2 regions of the Streptomyces sp. CLV115 genome follow, and region 2 is predicted to be linked to the other one. Evidence: riboswitches for the same ligand, from Rfam matches in the RefSeq annotation. Region 2 holds a riboswitch; the other holds the start of a gene.
The links. Region 2 has a riboswitch for cobalamin ahead of AADR41_RS19400 (ABC transporter substrate-binding protein). Riboswitches for the same ligand answer to the same signal wherever they lie in the genome.
Positions count from the first base shown of each region.

Region 1 (5,755 bases), on a different contig from region 2:
CGGTAGCGCTCGTAGAAGTCCGGGTAGCGCATCGGCCGCAGGGTCAGCTCGAAGCCCGGGTCCAGCAGGTTCTTGTCGGAGTTGGTGGAGCTCATTACTGGCAGGCCTCGCAGGACTCGGGGTTTTCGAGGGAACAGGCGATCGCGTCCGCGTCGGGCGCCGACGCCTGCTGTACGGGAATGGGGGCGGCGGCCGCGGCCTGGCCGGAGGCGGCGCGGGCGATCCGGGTCGCCGGGCGCGAACGCAGGTAGTACGTCGTCTTCAGCCCCTGCTTCCAGGCGTACGCGTACATCGAGGAGAGCTTGCCGATCGTCGGCGTCTCCAGGAACAGGTTCAGCGACTGGCTCTGGTCCAGGAACGGCGTGCGGGCCGCCGCCATGTCGATCAGGCCGCGCTGCGGGATCTCCCACGCGGTGCGGTACAGCGCCCGCACGTCCTCGGGGATCCAGGCGAAGTCCTGCACCGAGCCGCTGGCCTCGCGCAACGCCTCCCGGGTGCGCGCGTCCCACACGCCGAGCTTCTTCAGCTCGTCCACCAGATAGGCGTTGACCTGGAGGAACTCACCGCTGAGCGTCTCGCGCTTGAAGAGGTTGGAGACCTGCGGCTCGATGCACTCGTACACGCCCGCGATCGAGGCGATCGTCGCCGTCGGCGCGATGGCGAGCAGCAGCGAGTTGCGCATCCCGCTCTTCGCGACCCGGGCGCGCAGCGCGTCCCAGCGCTCCGGCCAGTTCAGCGCGGTGTCGTAGTGGTCGGGGTGCAGCACCCCGCGCGACGCCCGCGTCCGCGACCAGGCCGGCAGCGGGCCCGAGCGCTCGGCGAGCTCGCAGGACGCCTCGTACGCGGCGAGCATGATCCGCTCGGAGATCTTCGTGGACAGCGCCCGCGCCTCGGGGGAGTCGAAGGGCAGCCGCAGCTGGAAGAAGACGTCCTGGAGGCCCATGGCGCCCAGGCCCACGGGGCGCCACTTCGCGTTGGAGCGGCCGGCCTGCTCGGTCGGGTAGAAGTTGATGTCGACGACCCGGTCGAGGAAGGTCACGGCGGTGCGGACGGTGGCGTCCAGCCGCTCCCAGTCGATCCCGCCGTCGGCGACGAACGCGCCGAGGTTGACCGAGCCCAGGTTGCAGACCGCGGTCTCGCCGTCGTCGGTGACTTCGAGGATCTCGGTGCACAGATTCGACGAGTGGACGACGCTGCCCGGCTCGGCGGTCTGGTTCGCGGTCCGGTTGGAGGCGTCCTTGAACGTCATCCAGCCCTGGCCGGTCTGCGCGAGGGTGCGCATCATCCGGCCGTACAGCTCGCGCGCCGGCATCGACTTGCGGGCCAGGCCCCTGGCCTCGGCCGCCCGGTACGCGGCGTCGAACTCGTCGCCCCACAGGTCGACCAGCTCGGGCACGTCGGCGGGCGAGAACAGCGACCAGTCGCCGTCCGCGTCGACCCGGCGCATGAACTCGTCCGGGATCCAGTGCGCCAGATTGAGGTTGTGGGTGCGCCGCTGGTCCTCACCCGTGTTGTCGCGCAGCTCCAGGAACTCCTCGATGTCCGCGTGCCAGGTCTCCAGGTAGACGGCGGCGGCGCCCTTGCGGCGGCCCCCCTGGTTGACCGCGGCGACGGAGGCGTCGAGCGTCTTCAGGAACGGCACGATGCCGTTGGAGTGCCCGTTGGTGCCCCGGATCAGCGAACCGCGGGAGCGGATGCGGGAGTACGACAGACCGATGCCGCCCGCGTGCTTCGAGAGCCGCGCCACCTGGTGATAGCGGTCGTAGATCGAGTCGAGCTCGTCCAGCGGGGAGTCCAGCAGGTAGCAGGAGGACATCTGCGGGTGCCGGGTGCCGGAGTTGAAGAGGGTGGGGGAGGAGGGCAGGTAGTCGAGCCGGCTCATCAGCCCGTACAGCGCCGCCACCTCGTCCACGGCGCGCTGCGACTCGTCCTCGGCCAGCCCGGCCGCGACCCGCAGCATGAAGTGCTGGGGCGTCTCGACGACCTGACGGGTGTGCGGGTGGCGCAGCAGGTACCGGCTGTGCAGGGTCCGCAGCCCGAAGTAGCCGAAGCGGTCGTCCGCGCCGTCGGCGAGCGAGCGGGCCACCAACGCGTCGAGGGCGGCCGCGTGGGTGGCGACGAACGCGGCGGTACGGTCCGCGATCAGGCCCTCGCGGTGGCCGACGGCGACCGAGGCGGAGAAGGAGACCGCGCCCTGGCCGGCCGCCTCGTCCGCGATGGCGAGGGTCAGCAGCCGGGCGGCGAGCCGGGAGTACGCGGGGTCCTCGGAGATCAGCCCCGCGGCGGCCTCGGTGGCCAGCGACCGCAGTTCGGCCTCGTCCGCGCGGGCGCTGCGGCCACGCAGCGCGGCGGCGGCGACCCGGCCGGGGTCGGTGTCGGGCAGATCGGCGGTCAGGTCGGTCAGGGTCCGCAGCAGTGCGGTTCCCGGTCCGTCCTGTGCGGCGGCCTCGGACTCGGCTGCTGCGGACACGGCGACTGAAGCCGGATCGGCTGGCGCGATGGTCACGTGGTGCTCTCCCTCGCTCGGCTCGGGGCCGGCGGGGAACGGGGCAGCCCTGCGCAAGCACACCCGGGACAGGGCAGCACTCCGCACGGCGTCCACCGGCCCAACCGCGAGGCCCGGACGTCTGGGCATCCGGTTCGGTCGAGCCGGATGCGCTGCCGGCAGGTCATCGGACTGACTCGGGGGTGCACAAAAGCGCACTGAATACACCGTTGCGGGACAGTTCCGGATTCGCACCGGATTCCCCTGCGGCGACAGCGAGGACGAGCATACATGTGGGGGCTGCCCGATGAGGAAGCCCCCACATGTTGTGTCGTGCGTTCGAGTCGGGCCCACAGAACGGGCCGTGCGGCCCTTTCCCGGGCCGCCCGGCCGGATCACGCCGACGGCCCGCCGCGCCCCGTTGCAGGGGGCTCGACGGGCCGTCGGAAGGCCGTGGGCGACGGTCGTCAGTGGCCGCCCGGAGCCCCCGCGGTGGCCGGCGGGAGCTCGGTGGCGACGCCCGGGTCGCCCGCGTCGGCGGTGTAGTCGGACGGGGAGGTCTCGTCGATCCCGGCGGGCGCCTTCAGGGCGTTCAGGACGAAGGTGAGCACCACCGTCACCACCACGTTCAGCACGAACGCGGTGAGACCGATGTAGCCGATCTCGCCGATTCCCGGGATCTCCTTGGACGAGCCGCCGAAGTGCGCCTGGGTCGGACTGGCGACCCCGTACGCGGCCACCGTCCCGTACACCATGCCGACCGCCCAGCCCGCGAGCAGCGCCCAGCGGTGGAACCAGCGGGTGAACAGGCCGCCGACCAGGGCCGGCATGGTCTGGAGGATCCAGATGCCGCCGAGCAGCTGGAAGTTGATCGCGACCGTCTTGTCCATGGTGAGGACGAAGGCCAGTGCGCCGACCTTGACCAGCAGCGACACCAGCTTGGAGACCTTGGTCTCCTGCTCCGGGGTCGCGTCCGGCCTCAGGAAGTCCTTGTAGATGTTGCGGGTGAACAGGTTGGCCGCGGCGATCGACATGATCGCGGCGGGCACCAGCGCGCCGATGCCGATGGCGGCGAACGCGACGCCCGCGAACCAGTCCGGGAACATGTTCTCGAACAGCTGCGGAATGGCCAGCTGGCCGTTGTCCACCTTGATCCCGGCGGCGATGGCCATGAAGCCGAGCAGCGCCAGCAGACCCAGCATCAGCGAGTACAGCGGCAGGATCGTGGTGTTGCGCCGGATCACGTCGCGGCTGCGGCTGGAGAGCGTCGCCGTGATCGAGTGCGGATACATGAACAGCGCCAGCGCCGAGCCCAGTGCCAGGGTGGCGTAGCCCCACTGGCCCGCCTCACCGGGTGCGAGTCCGGCCACCGGCTTTCCGGCCGCCTCGTTCTTCTGCGAGAACGCCTCGCCCGCCTTGGCGAAGATGTCGTCGAAGCCGCCGAGCTTGATCGGGATGTAGATGATCGCCACCGCGATGACCAGGTAGATCAGCCCGTCCTTGACGAAGGCGATCAGCGCGGGCGCGCGCAGCCCGGACGAGTAGGTGTACGCGGCGAGCACCGCGAACGCGATCAGCAGCGGCAGGTCCTTGACGAACCAGTGGGTGTTCTCGCCGCCGCCGACGCCCATCACGTCCAGCACCGCCTGGATGCCGACCAGTTGGAGCGCGATGTACGGCATCGTGGCGAGGATGCCGGTGATCGCGACCGCCAGCGAGAGGCTCTTCGAGCCGAACCGCCCGCGGACGAAGTCCGAGGTGGTGACGTAGCCGTGCTTGTGCGAGACCGACCACAGTCGCGGCAGGAAGGTGAAGATCAGCGGATACACGAGGATCGTGTACGGCACGGCGAAGAAGCCCGCCGCGCCCGCCGCGTAGATCGCCGCGGGAACGGCGACGAAGGTGTACGCGGTGTACAGGTCGCCGCCGAGCAGGAACCAGGTGACCCAGGTGCCGAAGGACCGTCCGCCCAGGCCCCATTCGTCGAGGCTGGCCTCGTTCTCGGCCTTGCGCCAGCGCGCGGCCAGGAAGCCCATGACCGTGACGGCCACGAAGAAGAAGATGAAGACGCCGAGCGCGACGCCGTTCACGCCGTCCTTCATGCCGACGCACCCCCCTTGCGGGCGCGCTGGTCACGCTGCCACAGCTTGTACGCGGTCATCGTGAGCGCGGTGGAGATGAGCACCCAGAGCATCTGGTACCAGTAGAAGAACGGAATGCCGATGAAGGTGGGGTCCACCTTCGCGTACGAACTCACCCAGAGCATCGCCACGAACGGCGCGACGAGACAGAGGGCGATGACCACCCGCACCGGTGTGACGGTGGGTGGTTTTCCTTCTGGTCCTGCTGGCATGTGGCGACTCCGTCCCCTCGCTGAGCACCTTGTAATGCGCAGGAAATCTAGGGGAGGTTTCCGGTCAGCGTCACCCCCCGTCCGCATTGCGGTCCGGCAACGGTCGGCCGAGTGGGCACCCATGCTCGAAATCCGGCCGGACATACGATGGCCGGTCCGCACCAGGACACGCGAAAGGCCCCCGCGGAGCGATGCGTTCCACGGGGGCCGACCGGTGGTGCGGACTCAGTCCGCGGGCCGCTTCAGGCGCGCCACGAACTTGTACCGGTCGCCGCGGTAGACCGAGCGCACCCACTCCACCGGTTCGCCCTGTCCGTCGATCGAGTGCCGGGAGAGCATCAGCATCGGCAGGCCCACGTCCGTACCGAGCAGCCCGGCCTCGCGCGGGGTGGCCAGCGAGGTCTCGATGGTCTCCTCGGCCTCGGCCAGCCGGACGTCGTACACCTCCGCGAGCGCGGTGTAGAGGGAGGTGTACTTCACCAGTGAACGGCGCAGCGCCGGAAAGCGTTTGGCCGAAAGGTGGGTGGTCTCGATCGCCATCGGCTCGCCGCTGGCGAGCCGCAGCCGCTCGATCCGCAGCACCCGGCCGCCCGCGGTGATGTCGAGCAGTCCCGCGAGGGTGTCGTCGGCCGTCACATAGCCGATGTCCAGCAGCTGGGACGTCGGCTCAAGGCCCTGGGCGCGCATGTCCTCGGTGTACGAGGTCAGTTGCAGCGCCTGTGAGACCTTCGGCTTGGCCACGAAGGTGCCCTTGCCCTGGATGCGTTCCAGCCGGCCCTCGACGACCAGCTCCTGGAGCGCCTGGCGCACGGTGGTGCGCGAGGTGTCGAACTCGGCGGCCAGGGTCCGCTCCGGCGGCACGGGAGTGCCCGGCGGCATGGTGTCCGTCATGTCGAGCAGATGTCGCTTCAGCCGGT
Region 1 covers NZ_JBCEWQ010000015.1:56,024-61,778, reverse strand. Annotated here, with positions in the region: gene AADR41_RS08650 (ribonucleotide-diphosphate reductase subunit beta) at 1-95, opposite strand, end outside; gene AADR41_RS08645 (ribonucleoside-diphosphate reductase subunit alpha) at 95-2,506, opposite strand; cobalamin riboswitch at 2,647-2,774, opposite strand; gene mctP (monocarboxylate uptake permease MctP) at 2,953-4,587, opposite strand; gene AADR41_RS08635 (DUF3311 domain-containing protein) at 4,584-4,838, opposite strand; gene AADR41_RS08630 (GntR family transcriptional regulator) at 5,064-5,755, opposite strand, start outside.
Region 1: another riboswitch for cobalamin. It lies ahead of AADR41_RS08645 (ribonucleoside-diphosphate reductase subunit alpha); the one in region 2 lies ahead of AADR41_RS19400 (ABC transporter substrate-binding protein).

Region 2 (5,755 bases):
ACGCGGAACGCCCGACCACCCGCAAGGAGACCGTGGCCGTCGAGCGGGTGCGGATGGAGACCAAGAAGGTGACCGAGCAGAAGGAGGTCTCCGCCGAACTCCGCAAGGAGCAGATCGACTACGCGGACGACACCGGCATGGGCGGGAAGGACACGGGTGGCAAGGACATCGGAGGCGGCTTCGGCGGGGGACGCCGCCGCTGACCCGCCGGGCCCACTCCACCCCACGCACCGCGGCGAACCGCCGCACCCGGAAAGAACGGGCGGACCCACGCCACGCAGTGCCGGGTCCGCCCGCTCGGCGTCGCGGCCCCCTCCACGAGGAGCCGGCCGCTCCCCGGCCGGCCGCTGCGTCCCCACCAGCCGCTACGGCCCCACCGGCCGCTGCGTCCCCACCAGTCGCTACGGCCCCACCGGCCGCTGTGTTGCCACCGGCCGCCCCGGCAGGAACCGCACCGAGGGCCGCCCGTCCGGGCCGTCCGGCGTGACGCGGGCGGCGACCCGGTAGACGTCCGCGATCAGCTCCTCGGTGATCACTTCCGAGGGCGTGCCGACGGCCACCACCCGCCCCTCCTTCAGCACGGCGATCCGGTCGCAGAACATCGCCGCCAGATTGAGGTCGTGCAGGGCGATCACGCCGGTCAGCGGCAGTGCGGCGATCAGCGCGAGGAGCTCCAGCTGGTGCTGGATGTCGAGGTGGTTCGTCGGCTCGTCGAGCAGCAGCTCGCGCGGCTGCTGGGCCAGTGCACGCGCGATCTGGACGCGTTGGCGCTCGCCCCCGGAGAGGGTGTGCCAGGACTGGTCGCCGCGGTCGGCGAGACCGGTCCGGGCGAGCGCTTCGCGTACCGCTGCCTCGTCCGCCCCGTTCGGCGCCGACCAGGCCCTGCGGTGCGGGATGCGGCCGAGCCGCACCACGTCCAGCACGCTGAGCTCGACCTGAGTGACGGCGTGCTGGTCGACCACGGCGACGCGCCGGGCGACGGTGCGGCGGCCGATCTCGGTGAGCCGCAGTCCGTCGAGGGTGACCACACCGGTCTCCGGGGCCAGGACTCCCGCCAGCACCCGCAGCAGGGTCGACTTCCCGGATCCGTTCGGTCCGATCAGCCCCACGGTGGCGCCGGGCCGCGGCGCGAGGTCGATCCCGTCGAGGACGAGGCGGCCGCCCGCCGTCCGGCTGACCCGTTCGGCGCGCAGTCCCGCGCCGGCCGCGTCCGTCATGCGGTCCTCCGGGTGCGGTACAGGACCAGGACGAACGCGGGCACCCCGATCAGTGCGGTGACCACGCCCACGGGCACCTCCTGCGGATCGAGCACGGTCCTGGCGAGCGTGTCGACCCAGACCAGGAACACCGCCCCGGCCAGCGCCGTCACCGGCAGCAGCCGCCGGTGGCCGGAACCGGCGAGGGCACGGGCGGCGTGCGGCAGCACCAGACCGACGAAGCCGATGGCACCGGCCGAGCTGACCAGTGCGGCGGTCAGCAGCGCGGTCGTGCACAGCAGCACGATCCTGGCACGCGCGACATCGACGCCGAGTGTGGCGGCGGCGTCCTGGCCGAACGCGAAGGCGTCGAGCGTACGGGCGTGGCCCAGGCAGATCAGCAGGGTCACGGCGAGCACGGCGGCGCAGACCCACACATCGGTCCAGCCGACCCCGCTGAGCGAGCCGAGCAGCCAGAACAGCACCCCGCGGGTCTGCTCCGCGTCGGCGGCGGTCATCACGACGAAGGAGGTGAGCGCGGAGAACAGCTGCATGGCCGCGACACCGGAGAGCACCACCCGGTCCGTCGTGCCGCCCAGGGTGTGGCTGAGCAGCAGCACCAGGGCGAACGAGCACAGCGCCCCGATGAACGCGCCGGTCGAGATCGACAACGCTCCCCCGCCGACACCGAGGACGACGACCACCACCGCGCCGGTGGACGCGCCGGAGGAGACTCCGAGGACGAACGGGTCGGCGAGCGGGTTGCGGAGGAGGGACTGCATGACGGTGCCGCAGACCGCGAGCCCGGCGCCGCACACCGCGGCGAGCAGCGTGCGTGGCATGCGCAGGTTCCAGATGATGCCGTCCCGGATCGGGGAGAGCCGCGACCGGCCTCCGCCGAGGTGGGCGGCCACCGCGGACCAGACGTCGCCCACCGAGATGCGGGCGGGGCCGATGGTGACGGCGACCGCGACGGAGCCGACGAGCAGCGCGAGGCCGCAGGCCCACAGGACCCCGCCGCGCAGCCGTCGTACGCCCTTCGTGACGCCCACCGGTGCGACGGCGGCCGGTGGCGCGGTCACCGTCGTGCCGCGTTCGGTCGGCGTCACCGCGCGAGCCCGAACCTGCGCAGTCCGGCGGCGACGCGTTCGACGCCCTCGACCGTCCGGACGGACGGGTTCATGGCCTGGCCGCTCAGCAGGACGTACCGCTTGTGCCTGACGGCGTCCATGTTCTTCGTGGCGGGGTTGGACTCCAGGAACTCGATCTTCTTCGCGGCGCTCTCGGCGGTCTGGGCCCTGCGGGTCAGGTCGCCGATGACCAGGACGTCGGGGTTGCGGTCTGCGACGGTCTCCCAGCTGATCTGGGGCCATTCCTCGTGGGTGTCGTCGAAGACGTTCTTCGCGCCGAGTTCTTCGGTGATGATTCCGGGGGCTCCGCAGCAGCCCGCCAGGTACGGGGCCTTGGAGTCGGAGAACCAGTACAGGAGGGTGGTGCCGGAGGCGTCGATGTCCTCGGTCGCCTTCTGCACCCGTTCGCGCAGCGCGGCCACGAGCGAGTCGCCGCGCTCCGGTACGCCGAACACCTTGGCCAGGTCGCGCACTTCGCCGTAGACGCTGTCCATGGTGAGCGGCGCGGTGCGGGCTCCGTCGCCGCCGCCGCTGTTGTCCTTGCCGGCGCAGTCGGCGGGCGATACGTAGGTGGGGACGCCGAGCGATTCGAACTGTTCGCGGGGTGCGACGCCGCCCTTGGCGAGTGTCGATTCGAACGAGGCGCTGACGAAGTCCGGTTCGCGGTCGAGGACCTTCTCCGAGGAGGGCCGGTTGTCCGCGATCCTGGGCACCTCGTCGTTGGCCTTCTCCAGGCCCTTCATCACCGGGTCGGTCCAGGTCGCGGTGGCGGCCATCCGGTCGGCGAGGCCGAGGGAGAGCAGGATCTCCGTGGATCCCTGGTCCACCGAGACGGCACGGCGCGGCGCTGCATCGACGGTGACGGTGCGGCCGCAGTTCTTCAGCGTCACCGGATATCCGTCCGCGCGGCCCGGCTTCGCGGTGGTGCCACCGGCTCCGCCTCCGCAGGCGGTCAGCAGGACCAGTCCCGCGGAGAGCAGGGCGACGGTGCGGACGGGGCTGGCTATGGACGGCACGGAGTCCCTCTGCGTCTCTGGGCTCATGCGCGGAGCCCGTTGTACGGAGTCCCGCGGCCCGGTGCCGGGTCGCGGATGCCAGCAGGTCTTCGGACTCGGGTTCGTCCGGACGGGGCGCCTTCCCGGGCACCCGAGGGTGGTCCCAGTGGCTGTGGCCCCGCCCGTCCCCCTCACCGCTGCGCGTCAGTTCCGGATTCGCACCGGATTCCCTGACTCCTGGGTGGAGTTTGACTGGCCCCGGCAAGCTATCACGTGCCTCTGTGCAGCTCACGGGCGGTGTGGGGCCGGTGGTACGCCGGGCTGTTGTCCCGTCGCACCACCTGCCTGCTGCCTGCGGAACGGCTCTCAGGGACGCTGAAGAGCGAGTACGGCGTTGTGGCCGCCGAATCCGAAGGAATGGCTGACGGCGCGCCTGATGGGCCGCCGCAGAGGTTGCTCGGTGACACAGTCGATGTCGAACTCGGGCGCCGGGGCGTCCAGGTTGGCGATCGGTGGTACGACTCCGCGCTGGAGCGTGAGGACGGTGAGTCCGGCCTCGATCGCTCCGGCCGCTCCCATGCAGTGCCCCAGTACGCCCTTGGGCGCGGTGACGGGTGGCCGGTGCGGGTAGACCCGGGCGATCAGGGCGGCCTCGGTGGCGTCGTTGACCGGGGTCGCCGTGCCGTGCGCGTTGACGTGCTCGACGTCCTCGGCCGCCCAGCCCGCGTCGCGCAGCGCGGCCTCCACCGCCGCCTGGGCGACCACGCCCGACGGATGCGGGCTGATGGGGTGGTGGGCGTCGGTGGTGGCTCCGGTGCCGGCGAGCAGCGCCCGTGGGGCCGCGTCCCGGGCCCGGGCGTCGTCCGTCCGTTCCAGCACCATGACGGCCGCGCCCTCGCCCATGACCAGGCCGGCCCGGTCGGCCGCGAAGGGCCGGCACAGTCCGGCCGGGTCGCCGTCGCGCCGGGCCCCGGCCCCGGACCTGGCGAACGCGGCCATGGCGGCCGGGTAGACGATCGACTCGGTGGCTCCGGCGATCGCGATGTCGCACTGCCCGGTGACCAGCAGGTCGCGGGCGACGGACAGCGCGGTGGCGCCGGACGAGCAGGCGGTGCACGGTGCCAGGCTGGGGCCGGTGGCCCGCAGCTGGATCGCGATCTCGGCGGCGGGCATGTTCGGGATGGTGAGCAGGATGCCCGACGGTGAGGTGGCCCCGGCGCCGAGCCGGTCGAGCACGACGGCCTGCTCGGTCAGCGAGGCGGAGCCGCCGCTGCTGGTGCCGACGACCACCGCGACCCTGCTGCCGTCCCACCCGGCCGGGTCGAGTCCGGCGTCGGTGACCGCCTCGCGGGCGGCGAGGACGGCGAGTTTCACGTACTTCCCCATGCGGAAGGACGCCCGGCCGCCGATCGCGGCGTCCAGATCGATGCCGTCGACCATGCAGGCGAAGTCGATCGCGCATCCGTCGAGCCCGGCGACGGTGCGGGCCGGTGACAGGCCCGCGCACACGCCCCGCCAGGTGGATTCGGTGTCGTTGCCGACCGGGGTGATCATGCCCAGTCCGGTGACGGCGACGGCCGGCCTGTTCATCGGGCGTTGCTCATCGCTGCCCCGCCGCCCACCCGCGCCCCGCCGCCGGCCGCCGTGTCCATGAACCGGCTGATGTCGGCCAGCGTGGCGTTTTTGGGGAGTTGGTCGAAGTCCCGGTCGCCGCCGGTCGTGTCCCTGATGAGGACGGCGAACTCGGCGACGGCGAGGGAGTCCATCTCCAGGCTGTCCATCGTGGAGCCCGGGTGAATCTCTGCGGCGGGAACTTTGAAGGTGTGTGTCAGAACCTCGGTGATCTTGGGGTGAATCGCACTCATCAGCTTTCTCTCCATTATTCGGTCCGGCTGTCGGGCCGGCGGTGACACCGTCCCGACGCCGAATCAACTGGGTGGAGTGCCTCCAGTTACGCCTTGTGCCGAACCGATTCGGCAGCGCCCTCCTCGCGATCCCCGCACCACCGGGCCAGGACGGACGCCGTACCCCAGAAGGCCAGCAGGACAACACGCACACCGAGGGCCCCGGCGGTCTCCCTGAACCGACGGCCCCGGACAACTGTTCCTTTTCTCGTCATGGCCGTCACCGCTCGTCCCGAACCGTGTCCCGACCCCCGCCGGTCTGCCAGAAAGCCCCCGGATCGTCGTACGCGGCCACGTAGTCGGCGCCTGCGATCGGCCAGTCCGCGAGCAGTTCCGGCGGCAGCGCGAAGGAGTCGACCAGGGCGGGCAGATGGGCGGCGACGGTGGCGATCAGCTGCTCCACCCTGCCCGGCAGGCCGTTGACCTGGTCGGCGCTCAGCAGGCCCGCCGCCAGCAGGTCACCGCTGTTGCGGGCGATCCGGTCGAGCGCGAAGAGCCGTTCGAGCTCGCCGAGCCGGTCGCGGGCGGGC
Region 2 covers NZ_JBCEWQ010000052.1:18,966-24,720, forward strand. Annotated here, with positions in the region: gene AADR41_RS19385 (PRC and DUF2382 domain-containing protein) at 1-203, shown strand, start outside; gene AADR41_RS19390 (ABC transporter ATP-binding protein) at 402-1,217, opposite strand; gene AADR41_RS19395 (FecCD family ABC transporter permease) at 1,214-2,305, opposite strand; gene AADR41_RS19400 (ABC transporter substrate-binding protein) at 2,302-3,369, opposite strand; cobalamin riboswitch at 3,406-3,593, opposite strand; gene AADR41_RS19405 (beta-ketoacyl-[acyl-carrier-protein] synthase family protein) at 3,688-4,911, opposite strand; gene AADR41_RS19410 (acyl carrier protein) at 4,908-5,186, opposite strand; gene AADR41_RS19415 (acyl-CoA dehydrogenase family protein) at 5,446-5,755, opposite strand, start outside.